2 regions of the Bacillus sp. UNCCL81 genome follow, and region 2 is predicted to be linked to the other one. Evidence: predicted binding sites of a transcription regulator. Region 2 holds the regulator's gene; the other holds the start of a gene.

Region 1 (7,734 bases), on a different contig from region 2:
TTTAAAACTGATGGCGTATTTATCTATATTGGCATGCTGCCATTAACAAAACCATTCTTAAGTTTAGGTATTACAAATGAAAATGGTTATATTGAAACAAATGATGTAATGGAAACAAGAGTACCAGGTATTTTTGCTGCTGGTGATGTTCGTGAAAAAACTTTACGTCAAGTTGTAACAGCTACTGGAGACGGAAGTATTGCTGCTCAAGCAGTACAACATTATATTGAAGAATTAAAAGAAGAATTATCTAAAACTAACTAATCTTGATTAAAAACGATAAAATTAAGTTTTAGAATTGTGAACAAAATTGTAATATTCTGAAACTTATATGTAATTAGGGTGTAACTCTCTTGAAATATAGTTACTGTAATATAGACAATAACCAGAGAGCCCCCTAATATATATAGGAACATGGATATGCGCTTGTCCATGTTCCCTTTTTTTGTGCTTTAAAGTTTAAATTTACAGCGACGAATGAGGAACTGACGTAGTTGCAAATTTTTAGCAATTAAGTATAAGTGCAACTACGCCTTTAGTCTTTAAAGCTCGGCAATCGGTGAGTTTTCTTTATTTGTCTCCGAAAATGATCGGTTCTGTTCCTCGACCGTAGTTCGAACCCACAAAATCTTTTCCTTTAGCCTGTACCTGTCAACCCTAATTCCCACTCTTAACAAGTTGTTGTCTGACTAGTTTAACGGTATAATATAGATTGGGCAGTTTCAACCAACTGCAAGTCCAAATTGTAAGTGAGGTATAAGAAATGCAAAGAGTTACACATTGTGTTTTGGTAAATGAAAATAATATCCTCTTGCTACAAAAACCTAGAAGAAACTGGTGGGTTGCACCCGGCGGCAAGATGGAGCCAGGTGAAAACATTAGAGAAGCAGTTGTTCGTGAATATCGTGAAGAAACAGGTATATACTTAAAAAACCCAAAATTAAAAGGTGTTTTTACAATTATTATAGAAGAAGATGCTAAGGTAGTGAATGAATGGATGATGTTTTCATTTTTAGCTACCGAGTTTGACGGTGAAAATCAAGATGAGTGTGAAGAAGGAATTCTTCGCTGGCATGCGATAGATGAAGTGAAAAACCTTCCTATGGCAGCAGGTGACTATCATATTATTGATTATTTACTGAAGGGTAAAGAAATTTTACATGGTACCTTTGTCTATACACCGGACTTTGAATTATTAAGGTATCGCTTAAATCCGAGTTAACTTAAATTATAGAAAGGGTTGAGTTAAATGCCTACAAGATCACATGTAAAAATGGTTATTATAACTGGAATGTCGGGTGCTGGAAAGACTGTCGTTGTTCAAGCGTTAGAAGATATCGGTTACTTCTGTGTTGATAATCTTCCTCCTGCTCTACTTCCAAAATTTGTAGAGCTATTAAAGGACCCGGATCACAATACAACAGATAAAGTTGCTCTTGTTATGGATTTACGAGGAAGAGAATTTTTTGATCAGTTAGGGAGTTCGTTAGATCAATTAATGTCTACTCCGTCAATTATCCCTCAAATTTTATTTTTAGACGCAACGAATGCTGCACTCGTTACTCGCTACAAAGAAACTCGTCGTTCACATCCACTTTCTCCAACGGGTTCTCCATTAAAAGGAATTGAGTTGGAACGTACTCTTTTAGCCGAGGTAAAAGGGCGTGCACAATTAATTTATGATACTTCAGATTTAAAACCTAAAATATTACGAGAAAAAATAATTGAACAATTTAGAGAAAATGAACAAGAAGGTTTTTCAGTAAATATTCAGTCATTCGGTTTTAAGTACGGAATACCGATTGATGCGGATTTAGTATTTGACGTACGATTTTTACCAAATCCATTTTATATTGAATCAATGCGTCCCTTAACTGGCTTAGATGAGGAAGTTTCCTCTTACGTTCTTAAATTTAATGAGACAACGGAATTTATGCTGAAATTAATTGATTTAATTAGTTTTATGTTACCTCAATATAAAAGAGAAGGTAAACGACAACTAATCATTGCGATCGGATGTACGGGTGGACAGCATCGCTCTGTTACTTTAGCAGAGTATTTAGCTAACTACTATAAGGATCAATATGATACGAATGTTAGTCATCGGGACGTTGAAAAAAGGAGTCATAAGTAATGGTTAGTCAACGTTCAAAAATAGTAATAATTGGAGGCGGAACGGGACTATCTGTTTTAGTACGTGGATTGAAAAAACATCCCGTTGATATTACCGCAATTGTAACAGTCGCAGATGATGGTGGTAGCTCTGGACGATTACGTGACGAGTTAAAAATTCCACCACCTGGTGATGTACGAAATGTACTTGCTGCGTTATCAGATGTGGAACCGATGTTGGAAGAATTATTCCAACATCGATTTGCAACATCTGGAGACCTTTCTGGGCATTCTCTTGGTAATTTAATGCTAAGCGCAATGACTGCGATTACAGGTGATTTTTACCGTGCAATCATTGAAATGCGAAGGGTATTAAATGTTAGAGGGAAAGTTATACCAGCAGCTAATCAAAGTGTCGTATTAAAAGCTGAATTAGAAGATGGGACAATTGTTTCAGGTGAGTCGAAAATTCCTTATTCTGGTAAAAAGATTAAAAGAGTATTTTTAGCACCAGGAAATGTTGAACCTTTAAAAGAGGCGCTTGATGAAATTAATCGTGCTGACTTAATCGTAATTGGACCAGGTAGTTTATATACGAGTATCCTTCCTAATCTATTAGTTACTAAAATTGGGAAGGCTGTTGTAAATTCAAAAGCTAGAAAAGTATATGTATGTAATGTGATGACTCAAGCGGGTGAAACTTTACATTATACAGCTAGTGATCATGTAAGGGCTCTGTACCAGCATTTAGACTCAAGTTTTATCGATACAATTATCGTAAATGAAGGCACGATGCCTAAAAATATTTTAGAACTTTATAAGGAAGAACATGCTCAACAAGTAAAACTAGATATAAATGAGCTTGAATCTTTAAATCTAGAAATTGTTCATAAGTCGATCGTTAAATATGATGATAATGTGATTAGGCATGATACAGTAAAGTTAGCAGAAATTTTATGTGATCTAATCCCGACAAAAATAAAAGAATAATGAAAAAATATTTAGAGCTAGAAGGAGGGGGTGATTCAAATGTCCTTTGCATCAGAAACGAAAAAAGAATTAACAACGATTGAGATCAAAGATTGTTGTTCAAAATCTGAGCTATCCTCTTTAATTCGAATGAATGGTTCATTATCAATTGCGAATCGCCAATTTATAGTAGATGTAGTTACTGAAAATGCAGCAATTGCGAGAAGAATATATGTATTAATTAAACGTGTTTATGATGTGGACGTTGAATTGCTCGTTCGTAAAAAAATGCGTCTTAAAAAGAACAATGTATATATTGTTCGAATAAAAGAAGAAGCGAAACATATTTTAAATGATCTTTATATAACTGGTGAAGGATTTACCTTTACGAATGAAATAGCGAAAGAGCTAATTACGAAGAAATGTTGTAAACGCTCCTATTTAAGAGGTGCTTTTCTAGCTGGTGGTTCGGTAAATAATCCAGAGACATCTTCATATCATTTAGAAATTTTTTCACTATATAAAGAGCATACGGAAGAAATTTGTCGTCTAATGAATGAGTTCGGATTAAATGCTAAAACACTGGAGAGACGTAAAGGTTATATTACGTACTTAAAAGAAGCAGAAAAAATTACTGAGTTTTTAAACGTTGTTGGTGCACATTCAGCTTTATTAAGGTTTGAAGATATCCGAATTGTAAGAGATATGAGAAACAGTGTTAATCGTCTAGTAAATTGTGAAACTGCGAACTTAAATAAAACGATCAGTGCAGCCTTCAGGCAAATTGAAAATATACGTTATATCCAAAACTCAGTTGGTTTAGATATATTACCGCCAAAGCTACGTGAAATTGCAGAACTTCGAGTAGCGTATGAGGATGTTACATTAAAAGAGTTAGGTGAAATGGTATCTAGCGGAGCAATTAGTAAATCAGGAATCAATCATCGCCTACGTAAAATAGATGAAATAGCTGATAAACTAAGAGCGGGAGAACCAATAAAAATAAAATAAAAGTTAAGAGGGAAGAAAAAAATGATTGAGAAAAAAGGGAGAGTACTATTAGAAACTGGAATACAGGCTCGTCCAGCAGCACAATTTGTTCAAGTTGCTACGAGATTTCGTTCAGAAGTATTATTAGCTTACAAAGGTAAACAAGTAAACGTAAAGAGTATCATGGGTGTTATGAGCCTTGCTGTACCCCATGGAGAAGAAATCGTAATTACTGTTACTGGTGACGATGAAGTTGAAGCAATGGAAGCCGTAATGGACTTTATCGGAGAAGAAATTTAATGTAATTGGACATTCACAAGTTGGATGTCCAATTTTTTTTACAAAAAAACTAGCCGAAAAATTTCGGCTAGTTTATTCTTACTATTTAATAGCTGCAGTATTAGAAATTACTTTATCAATTAATCCGTATTCTAATGCACGGTCTGCAGTCATAAAGTTATCGCGCTCTGTATCACGCTCGATTGTATCTAATGGTTGACCAGTACGATCTGCAAGAATTTTGTTTAATTTATCACGTAAGAACAAGATTCGCTTAGCTGCAATTTCGATTTCAGTAGCTTGACCTTGAGCACCACCTAATGGTTGGTGAATCATAACTTCTGCATTTGGAAGAGCATATCTCTTTCCTTTTTCCCCAGCAGATAATAAGAACGCACCCATTGAAGCCGCCATACCAATACAAATTGTAGATACTTGAGGCTTAATAAAGTTCATCGTATCATAGATAGCCATACCAGCAGTAATACTTCCTCCTGGACTATTTATGTATAATGAAATATCCTTATCTGGATCTTCTGCTGCTAAAAATAAAAGTTGTGAAACAATTGAGTTAGCTACGTTATCATCGATTGCGCTACCTAACATGATGATGCGGTCTTTTAATAGACGAGAGTATATATCATACGCACGCTCACCACGACTTGTTTGTTCAATAACTGTAGGAATTAAATTCATTTTTTCTCCTCCTTGTTTAAAACAAATTAATGATTAATACAATAATACCTTTAAGGTCAGAAAAGGTCAAATAAAACAGATGCTATATTTAATGTATTATTCAAACTTAAAATTCTTGACCTTTTATAACATATTTATTTATCTAATACTTCAACATCATTAACGACTTTTCCTATTATTAAACGTAACTTTATGTAGTTTTTCTTTTGATAAGTTAAAAAACTAGTAACAAAATGATTGGAGCATATTCTTGTTTGAAATATAGAGCCTTGTTAAACTACCAAATTTTCGTAAAGGGAGTTTAGTGATGTTGATTTCCACTACAGTGTGCTCGCTTTCCATGGGGCGAGACCTGAGCCTCCTCGTCACGTTCGTTCCTGTGGGGTCTCAGGCTTCCCGCATATCCCATAGGAGTCGAGCACCCCTCCGTTCCAATCAAGTTGCTTATTAAAAAAGCTTACGATAAAAGGCTAATTTAATATCCTTTACTTAGCGTAAAATAACAGTTTATTAATCAGTTTGTATTTCAATTAAGATCGACCATGAACTTATAAACTAATCATTTGAAATTATTTATCTAAAATTTGCTCTAAATATTTTTAACTTCTTAATAAACAATTTCTATATTTTTGTTGGTATATTAAATATAAATTCATCGCGTCGCCTGTATATAGAAGACGATGAGTTTTTAACGCTTTTACAAGCCATCAAAACTAAATTTATAAAAGAAAATGCACACAAACCATTCCAAAGTGTATCTTCTTCTTTTTCCTACTCAAAAAGAAACCTAAATTATTGCGGTCAGAACATTCTAACGATATAATAAAACATAAGATTTTCTTATAAACTTACGAATAAGCTACAAAGCGAAACATCAGCGCACCAATCGAGCCGCTACTTGCATAAACTTACTGAGATTGGGGCGACAATACGAAATACTTATTTTAACCATATATTAAAATGCGTTCGTAGCTCAGTTGGATAGAGCACGTCCGAATAAGCTACATAGCAAAACATCAGCGCACCAATCGAGCCACTCCTTGCATAAACTTACTGAGATTGGGGCGACAGATACACTATACTTATTTTAATTAGATATTATATAATGCGTTCGTAGCTCAGTGGATAGAGCACGTCCGAATAAGCTACAAAGCGAAACTGCAGCGCACCAATCGAGCTGCTCCTTGCAACTACCTGCTGAGATTGGGGCGACAGATACACTATACTTATTTTAATTAGATATTATATAATGCGTTCGTAGCTCAGTGGATAGAGCATCGGTTTCCGGTACCGTGTGTCGCAGGTTCGAATCCTGTCGAGCGCGCTAAAAGAATAAACCGAGCGATAAAATCTGTTAATTATCAGATATTATCGTTCGGTTTTTATTTTTCCTCCTTTAAACCCTGAATCTCAGCCTTAAATCCTACCTTTACCTTACAACTAAAGATGTATTAAAACTCCATCCAATGAAGAATGGGTTCCCGGTACTTTAAGTCATATATTAAAAGTATATAAAGGGAGGTTATTCAAATGGATATGAATTCTTGGTTTCTTGAAGAAATGGCACAAATCAATAAAGATGAAATAGAAAGAGAATTAAAATTTAAAGAAACTTATAAACTGTATTCAACTTCTAAAAAGAAAAAATACTGCATCGACCTAAAAATCATTAAATTCTGTATTTAAATTAGAGAATGTTTATTATCATCTTAAATTTACTAAAAAAAGAGCTGAGTGACTTTGTATTTATAAAAATTATTCGGTTCTTTTTCCTGCTTCTATTTATTTCCTCTATCCTTTTTCCTAAATATATGATATATTACTCTTTGCGATGAGCTAATTTGAGTAAGACGAGAGATATGCGCAAGCTAAACGCGCGGATGTGGCCGCCCGGTCTCTCGCCTCAAACGCATCAAGACGTCTGCTGCGGCAGGCGTCTTTCTTTTTGTCCATTCCTTTGTGTATAATAGTACATATTAAAATTGAAGGGAATGTTTTTGTGTTAACGATTGCAGAATACACTGTAGAAGAAATAAAAGATCCATTTGGTATCATTGAAGGTGATCGATATGAGTTTATTCTTTATATCAATGTACCAGAGGATGATGAATTATTTAATGAAAAAGGTATATATATAAAAGTACTTTTTGGAGTAAATGGTGAGGAGTCGAAATTAATTAAATATGACTTATATGAAGCTGAGTCAAATCAGTATTTAGATTTTGATTTGGAAGAAGATGAGGAAAAAGAAGTATTTGAATTTTGTAAAACTCATTTAACAGTTGAAGAATAATCTTAATGTGTTGTCGAATGACACACTTCGGCTAGGAGATATCCTATTTTGGGAATTTCTTAACACACTATTGTGTAATTGCAAACACAGTATCAATTGTGCCTACACACTTATAAAACACTAATATTTTAAATAAATGTTACGTTTTGAAAACCTTGATTTATCAGGGTTTTTTTGTTGTATTTTTAAATAGATAGATTTTTCGGAATATTGGCACGGAATTTGCAATATTTAAATTGATTACACAACTTGTCCTTGTAACGCGTAATTCTTTTGTCATTATTTGTAAAAATGTAAGCGTTTCATCGACAAGAATAATTGAGGAGGTGTAGGATGAAGATCTTATTGGTATGTTCTGCGGGAATGTCGACTAGTCTACTAGTTACAAAAATGGA
Region 2 (7,734 bases):
AAATTTTCATCAACATACGATACCCTCTAGGCTCTACCATTTCCTCAAGATTTGTGTTATTCGGATAACCTAGTAATTTAATAATGGCATGATCCTCTAACAATTCTTCGTTTGCCAGTTCTTGGAGCTTTTGCAAAATACTTTTAGGATCTTGTTCCTTACTATAATGATAATCCTTTATTAAAAGTAATGCCTCCTCCTCAAGGTCCGAAATGATCTCAATTAACTGTAATTCAATCAGTCTTCCTTCATCACCAAGCTCAATTACATAATTATTAATTTCATTTTTAATTCGAAGAACCATTTCAACACTATGTAAAACATTTACAACTTCAAATAATGTCACTAGCTCTTCAAATTCTAAAATACTAAGTGAGGTAATTCCTTGATTCCATACAATTTTATATTTTTCAAGAGTCTGAATCGCCTGATTAGCTTTTGTTAAAATTACACCAATATCTCGCAGTGTATAGCGCAAATTACCTTTATATAAGGTAATAACATTACGTCTTTGCGAAATAGCAATTACTAAGTTTCCAGTCTGTCTTGATACTCGTTCTGCAGTTCGATGACGCATACCAGTTTCTTTTGTAAAGATTGATTGATCTGGTATCAATTGTGCATTTGCTAACAGGATTTTTGACCCTGTTTCATTTAAAATGAGCGCTCCATCCATTTTTGCTAATTCATATAAGCTAGCTGGAGAGAAAGGGTCATTAATATGAAAACCACCGTCGACCATTTCTTTTGTTTCATCATTAAAGCCAAGTACAATTAGTCCACCAGTCTGTGCTCTAAGTACATTATCAATGCCATCACGCAATGGTGTACCTGGAGCGATCATTTCTAAAACTGGCAACATTGATTTAGCTTTTTGTTTTTGATCCTCCATCTCTACCCTCCTAACACGTATTTTAATGCTTCATGTACTGTATTAATACCTATTATTTCCATTCCTTCGGGAAAACTCCATCCTCCAATATTTTTTGATGGAATTATTGCTCTTTTAAATCCAAGTTTAGCTGCTTCTTGTACTCTTTGCTCTATTCTAGATACCCTGCGAACTTCTCCTGTTAAACCGATCTCACCAATTACTACATCTGTTGGATTAGTAGGTTTATCTTGAAAGCTTGATGCTATACTTACCGCAACAGCTAAGTCTACAGCTGGCTCATCTAACTTCAGTCCTCCGGCAACCTTTAAATAAGCATCTTGATTTTGTAATAAAAGGCCCATTCTCTTTTCTAATACAGCCATAATTAACGATACTCTATTATGATCTATACCAGTTGCCATTCGTCTTGCATTTCCAAAGCTCGTTGGAGAGACAAGTGCTTGTAGTTCAACTAATACAGGTCTAGTACCTTCCATAGAAGCAACAACAGTTGAACCTGCTACTCCAAAAGGTCTCTCTTCTAAAAATATTTCCGATGGATTCAGTACTTCCACTAATCCTAACTCTTTCATCTCAAAAATACCAGTTTCATTAGTAGATCCAAAACGATTTTTAACTGCCCTTAATATTCGATATGTATGATGTCGTTCACCCTCAAAATATAATACTGCATCTACCATATGTTCCAGTAAACGTGGGCCTGCAATTGATCCTTCTTTTGTTACATGTCCTACTATAAAGATCGGGATCCCTTTAGTTTTCGCGAATTTCATTAATTCTGAAGTACACTCTCGTACTTGTGATACACTACCAGGAGCAGATGTTACTTCTTGTAAATAGATTGTTTGAATCGAATCAATTACAACAAAATCAGGAGCCATCTCATCCATATATCGAGCAATATGAGACAAATCTGTCTCGGATAAGACATATAAGTTTTGTGTAGCGACACCTAGTCGTTCTGCTCTTAATTTTATTTGCTTCTGAGATTCTTCACCTGAAACATATAAAACTTTATGGTCCTTTTTAGCCAATTGTGAGGAAACCTGTAATAGCATTGTCGACTTACCAATTCCCGGGTCACCACCAATTAATACTAATGAACCTAAAACGATACCTCCACCTAAAACCCGATTAAACTCATCAAATGAGGTTTCGATACGAGTTTCAGTGCCTATTTCAACTTCCATGATTGAAATTGGTTTCGTTCCTTCTACTGTAGCATTTGTATTAAATGTTAGCCTTCTTGAACTAGCAGGCTGTTCTATAAACTCAACCATTGTATTCCACTCGTTACATGCAGGACACTTTCCAATCCACTTAACCGATTCATATCCACAAGATTGACAAACGAATTTAGTTTTACTTTTTTTAGCCATATGTATAGTACCTCTTTTGTTACTATGATTTTCTATATTAATAGAGTATGTATTCTAAGTCTATCCTAACGCTTTTTTGATATAAGAAAAAGGGCTTCACGCCCTTTTTCACAAATTAGATAACTTTACAATTAATTTGTTCAATTATCCTTCATAAAAGGTATGAACTTTGTAATTGCTTATTGATTTACAGTTTCAGCCGCTGATCTAATCAAATATTCATTATCCTTTACATCAAGAATAACTTTTCGGCCTTTTTCAACATTACCTTTTAATAATTCTTCGGATAAACGATCCTCTACTTGTTTTTGAATTGCTCTTCTTAATGGACGAGCTCCGTATTCAGCATCGAATCCTTCATCTGAAATTTTATCAATTGCTGCATCTGATAATTCTAGTTCAATTTCTTGTTCTTTTAAACGCTTCGTTAAGCTATTAACCATTAAGTGAACAATTTCTTTAATATGTTTCTTCTCTAATGAATGGAAGACGATTGTTTCATCGATACGGTTTAGGAATTCAGGACGGAATGCTTTTTTCAGTTCCTCTAATACTTTTCCTTTCATATCTTTGTAATCTTTTTCTCCATCGTTAATATTGAATCCAACATATTTATTTGTTTTTAAAGCACTTGCTCCGACGTTTGATGTCATAATAACAAGTGTATTTCTAAAGTCAACTGTGCGACCTTTTGAATCGGTTAATCGACCGTCTTCTAATACTTGAAGTAGGATATTAAATACGTCTGGGTGAGCTTTCTCAATTTCATCTAATAGAATTACTGAGTAAGGTTTACGTCTAACTTTCTCAGTTAATTGACCACCTTCATCATAACCTACATATCCTGGAGGTGCTCCTACTAAACGAGATGTTGCGTGTTTTTCCATATACTCTGACATATCAATACGAATCATCGCATCTTCATCGCCGAAAATTGTTTCAGCTAATGCTCTAGCCAACTCTGTTTTACCTACCCCTGTAGGACCTAAGAAAATAAATGAACCAATTGGGCGTTTTGGATCTTTTAATCCAGCTCTTGCACGTCTTACAGCTTTAGAAACTGCTACTACTGCTTCTTCTTGACCAATTACTCGTTTATGAAGAACGCTTTCCATATTTAACAGTTTATCTGCCTCTGTTTGAGCAAGTTTTGTAACTGGAATATTCGTCCAAGATGATACAACATTCGCTATATCCTCTACAGTTACTTCGGAATTTTCTTTACCTTGTTTCTCTTTCCATTGACGTTTCGTATCTTCTAATTGTTCACGTAATCTTTGTTCTGAATCTCTTAATGATGCTGCTTTTTCAAATTCTTGACTTTGAACAGCTGCATCTTTCTCTTTACGAACTTCCTCTAATTTTAATTCTAATTCTTTTAAATTTGGCGGTGTTGTAAAGCTACGTAGTCGTACTTTAGAACCAGCCTCATCAATAACATCAATTGCTTTATCCGGTAAGAAACGGTCTGTAATGTATCGATCAGATAGTTTTACAGCTTCAATAATTGACTGATCAGAAATTGATACTCTATGATGTGCCTCATAACGGTCACGTAAGCCTTGAAGAATTTGAATTGACTCCTCTACACTCGGCTGATCAACTTGAATTGGTTGGAAACGACGCTCTAACGCAGCATCTTTTTCGATATATTTACGGTATTCATCAATTGTTGTTGCACCGATGCATTGTAGTTCACCACGTGCTAATGATGGCTTTAAGATGTTAGATGCATCAATTGCACCTTCCGCTCCACCTGCACCAATTAATGTATGAAGTTCATCAATGAAAAGAATAATATTACCAGCTTGACGAATTTCGTCCATTACTTTTTTCAGACGATCTTCAAATTCACCACGGTACTTAGTTCCAGCTACGACAGTACCCATATCAAGTGTCATAACTCGTTTATCTCTTAAAATTTCTGGTACTTCATTATTTACAATTTGTTGAGCTAAACCTTCTGCAATAGCTGTTTTACCAACACCAGGCTCACCAATTAATACTGGATTATTCTTAGTGCGTCGGCTTAACACTTCAATTACTCGCTGAATTTCTTTACCACGCCCGATTACAGGATCTAAGCGACCCTCTCTAGCTGATACTGTTAAATCACGAGCTAAGCTGTCTAATGTCGGTGTGTTTGCTTGATTAGCAGATCCATTTTGATGATTAGACGAGCTTTCATTACTGCCTAATAATTGAAGAACTTGTTGACGAGCTTTATTTAAGCTAACACCAAGATTATTTAATACTCTTGCTGCTACGCCTTCTCCTTCTCGAATTAATCCTAAAAGGATATGCTCTGTTCCTACATATGAATGACCTAATTTACGAGCCTCATCCATTGATAATTCAATCACTTTTTTAGCTCTAGGAGTGTAGTGTACAGTTTGAGCAACTCCTTGGCCACGTCCTATTAATGTTTCCACTTCTTGTTGTACTTTCTCTGGGCTTAATCCAAGTGCAAGTAATGCCTTAGCAGCAATCCCTTCTCCCTCTCGAACAAGTCCTAGTAAAATATGTTCTGTACCTATATTTGAGTGTCCAATTCGGATTGCCTCTTCTTGAGAAAGAGCTAATACTTTTTGAGCACGTTCTGTAAATCGACCAAACATCATAATTGGTTCCTCCCATATAATTAGTTATTTTTGTTAGATAGTCTTTCGCGTATTAGTGAAGCTCTTTTAATATCCCTTTCTTCGGGAGTAAGCTGATCACCGACATACTGTTGTAAGATACCTGGTTGGGTTAATATCATTAATTCATGTAAAAAGTTTTTAGATAACCCATCAATTAAACCTAGATCAATCCCTAATTGTACATCCGATAAACACTTAGCACTTTCCTTTGTTTCTATTATTCTTCCGTATTTCAATGTACCTAAAGAACGAAAGACTCGATCTTCTAAAAGAATTAAAGAAGTTCTTGCAAGTGCATCTCTTGCTGATTTCTCGTGTTTAATCAGTTGTTGAACAATTGTCGTTAAATCTTCTATTATTTCTTCTTCCGATTTCCCTAATGTTATTTGATTCGAAATCTGAAAGATATTACCTAATGCTTCGCTACCTTCACCATAAATTCCTCTTACTACTAAACCAAGTTGATTAATAGTAGGGATTAAACGGTTAAATTGTTTCGTGATGACTAGTGCTGGTAGATGCATCATCACTGAGGCCCTTAATCCGGTACCAACGTTAGTAGGACAACTAGTTAAATAACCAATTGTTTCATCAAAAGCATATTCAAGCTGACTCTCTATATAATTATCAATATGATTCGCTTGAGTAAGTGCCTCTCTAAGTTGTAAACCTGGAAATAGAGCTTGAATTCTTAAATGATCTTCTTCATTGATCATAATGCTAATTTGTTCATCCTGAGATAGTATACATGCTCCATGTACCGACTCTTGAACTAAATTAGGACTTATTAAGTGTTTTTCAATTAATACTCTTTTTTCTACTGGTTCTAACTTATTAATTTCAATATATTCAAAAGGTCCGTTTGGTAAAGCTGTACTACCTTCAAAATAATGTTTAACTAAATGACAAATTTCTTTAGCCTTGTCTTGACTAAGTAAAGTTGGATACAAATATGCACTGAAATTTCTAGCTAACCTAATACGACTACTTAAAACGATATCATCATCTGGGCCTTCTTGTTTCATCCATGGACTGATGGCCTCATTAATAATTCGATTAATAGACATGTAACTTACTCCACCTCCTTTTGAAGGGCTTGTAAATCTTTTTCAATTTCACGAATTTCATCCCGAATCTTAATTGCTTGCTCAAAATCTTCGTTATCAATAAAATTTTTCATTTGAGATTTCAAGTCTTGTAACTTCCTTTTCAAGGAGATTGCCCCATTAATCTTTTGAGGGATTTTCCCTGTATGCGATACATTACCGCTATGAATTCTTTTAACAATTGGTTTCATCTGATCCATAAATGTTTCATAACAAGTAGAACAACCTAACCGTCCAATTTTAGTAAACTTTTGAAAAGTCATCTTACATCTAGGACATTCAATTTGGGAATCTTGATGAAATTTATTTTTCTTCATTTCATAAATACCAGTATTACCTTTAAACAATCCAGCTAACAAATCATTTACAGAATAACCACCTATTTCAGAAAAAATATGTTTATTGTTCGATTCATTTGCGCATTTCTCACATAAGTGAATATCTGTTTTCTCACCATTAATAATTTTAGAATAGTGTAATGTTGCCGGACGTTCTTGACATTCTTGACAAATCATTATGGGCAACCTCCATATTCTATTTATACTTTAAGCTTCTTAGCATTGCCTTGAACATTCTTGCTCTTAACTCGTCTCTATAAGGTAAATTAACCATTATTACTGAACGATCTAATACACTTAACATCATTTTTGCTTCTCGCCCAGTAATTACATTTTTTTCAAGTAGTAGACGAATATAGTCCTCTGAGCTAGACTGTGCAATATTATTAGTAAAGCTACTTAATATTTGATCTATCACGCTCGCTTTATCATGAAATTGTACTTTAATAATTCGAATATACCCGCCGCCGCCGCGTTTACTTTCTACTACATATCCTCTTTCTAATGTGAATCTAGTATTTATTACATAATTTATTTGAGAAGGTACACAATCAAATTTATTCGCTATTTCACTTCTTTTTATCTCGACATAATCTTTATCGGATATGTCAAAGTAGTGCATTAGATATTGTTCAATAATATCTGATATATTCTTCATCTATTTACCACCTTTACTGACTTTGACTATCTTTGACTATTATTATATTCCTTTCATGAAAAATTTCAACTATTATCTCTTTACCATTTTTTCCAAACGATACAGCTCTTAATCTTTTTTATACATTAAGAATTGTATAAATTGGTAGCCTAGAAGAAAAATTGACGTATTTTTCAATATTGGATATTAAATATAAGTGCTATATCCTCTCTGTCATTACCTAAAGGCTCGCCAATTGGCGATTTTTCTTTATCAGTATATATATATATATGTTATACAATTCTTTTAAGAAGCTTTTTTTCCTTTTTACTTTTATTAAAAAAATTATTATTTTGATCAATCTCGTTTGATCATTTGAGCATTTTTAGATAACAAAAAAAACATCAGCCTAATTGCTGATGTTTTTGGTTACCAGGCGACGTTCTACTCTCACAGGGGGAAACCCCCAACTACCATCGACGCTGAAGAGCTTAACTGCCGTGTTCGGTATGGGAACGGGTGTGACCTCTTCGCAATAATCACCTGATTTGTATTGAGTTGTACTTCGTACCCTCAAAACTAGATAATGTCATTATCAAACTTGTTAGTTAAGTCCTCGACCGATTAGTATCAGTCAGCTCCACGTGTCACCACGCTTCCACCTCTGACCTATCAACCTGATCGTCTCTCAGGGGTCTTACTAGCTTAACGCTATGGGAAATCTCATCTTGAGGGGG

The links. The regulator CtsR, encoded in region 2, represses protease genes until heat stress. The targets are predictions, from matches to a motif close to ATGGTCAATAAAGGTCAAACA.
Region 1: a site for CtsR is predicted at 5,099-5,119, ahead of clpP (ATP-dependent Clp endopeptidase proteolytic subunit ClpP). Genes of this name have one in related genera too.

Annotation. Positions count from the first base shown of each region.
Region 1 is NZ_FOMF01000006.1:192,612-200,345, forward strand. Features, by position in the region: gene trxB (thioredoxin-disulfide reductase) at 1-264, shown strand, start outside; gene BM319_RS14775 (NUDIX hydrolase) at 764-1,222, shown strand; gene rapZ (RNase adapter RapZ) at 1,250-2,134, shown strand; gene mgfK (gluconeogenesis morphogenetic factor MgfK) at 2,134-3,102, shown strand; gene whiA (DNA-binding protein WhiA) at 3,142-4,092, shown strand; gene BM319_RS14795 (HPr family phosphocarrier protein) at 4,114-4,371, shown strand; gene clpP (ATP-dependent Clp endopeptidase proteolytic subunit ClpP) at 4,453-5,046, opposite strand; tRNA gene BM319_RS14805 (tRNA-Arg) at 6,298-6,370, shown strand; gene BM319_RS24760 (hypothetical protein) at 6,577-6,732, shown strand; gene BM319_RS14810 (DUF6509 family protein) at 7,046-7,339, shown strand; gene BM319_RS14815 (PTS sugar transporter subunit IIB) at 7,673-7,734, shown strand, end outside.
Region 2 is NZ_FOMF01000020.1:2-7,735, reverse strand. Features, by position in the region: gene disA (DNA integrity scanning diadenylate cyclase DisA) at 1-892, opposite strand, end outside; gene radA (DNA repair protein RadA) at 895-2,274, opposite strand; gene clpC (ATP-dependent protease ATP-binding subunit ClpC) at 2,454-4,895, opposite strand; gene mcsB (protein-arginine kinase McsB) at 4,916-5,983, opposite strand; gene mcsA (protein-arginine kinase activator protein McsA) at 5,989-6,537, opposite strand; gene BM319_RS23255 (CtsR family transcriptional regulator) at 6,557-7,018, opposite strand; rRNA gene rrf (5S ribosomal RNA) at 7,429-7,544, opposite strand; partial or broken rRNA gene BM319_RS23245 (23S ribosomal RNA) at 7,602-7,734, opposite strand, start outside.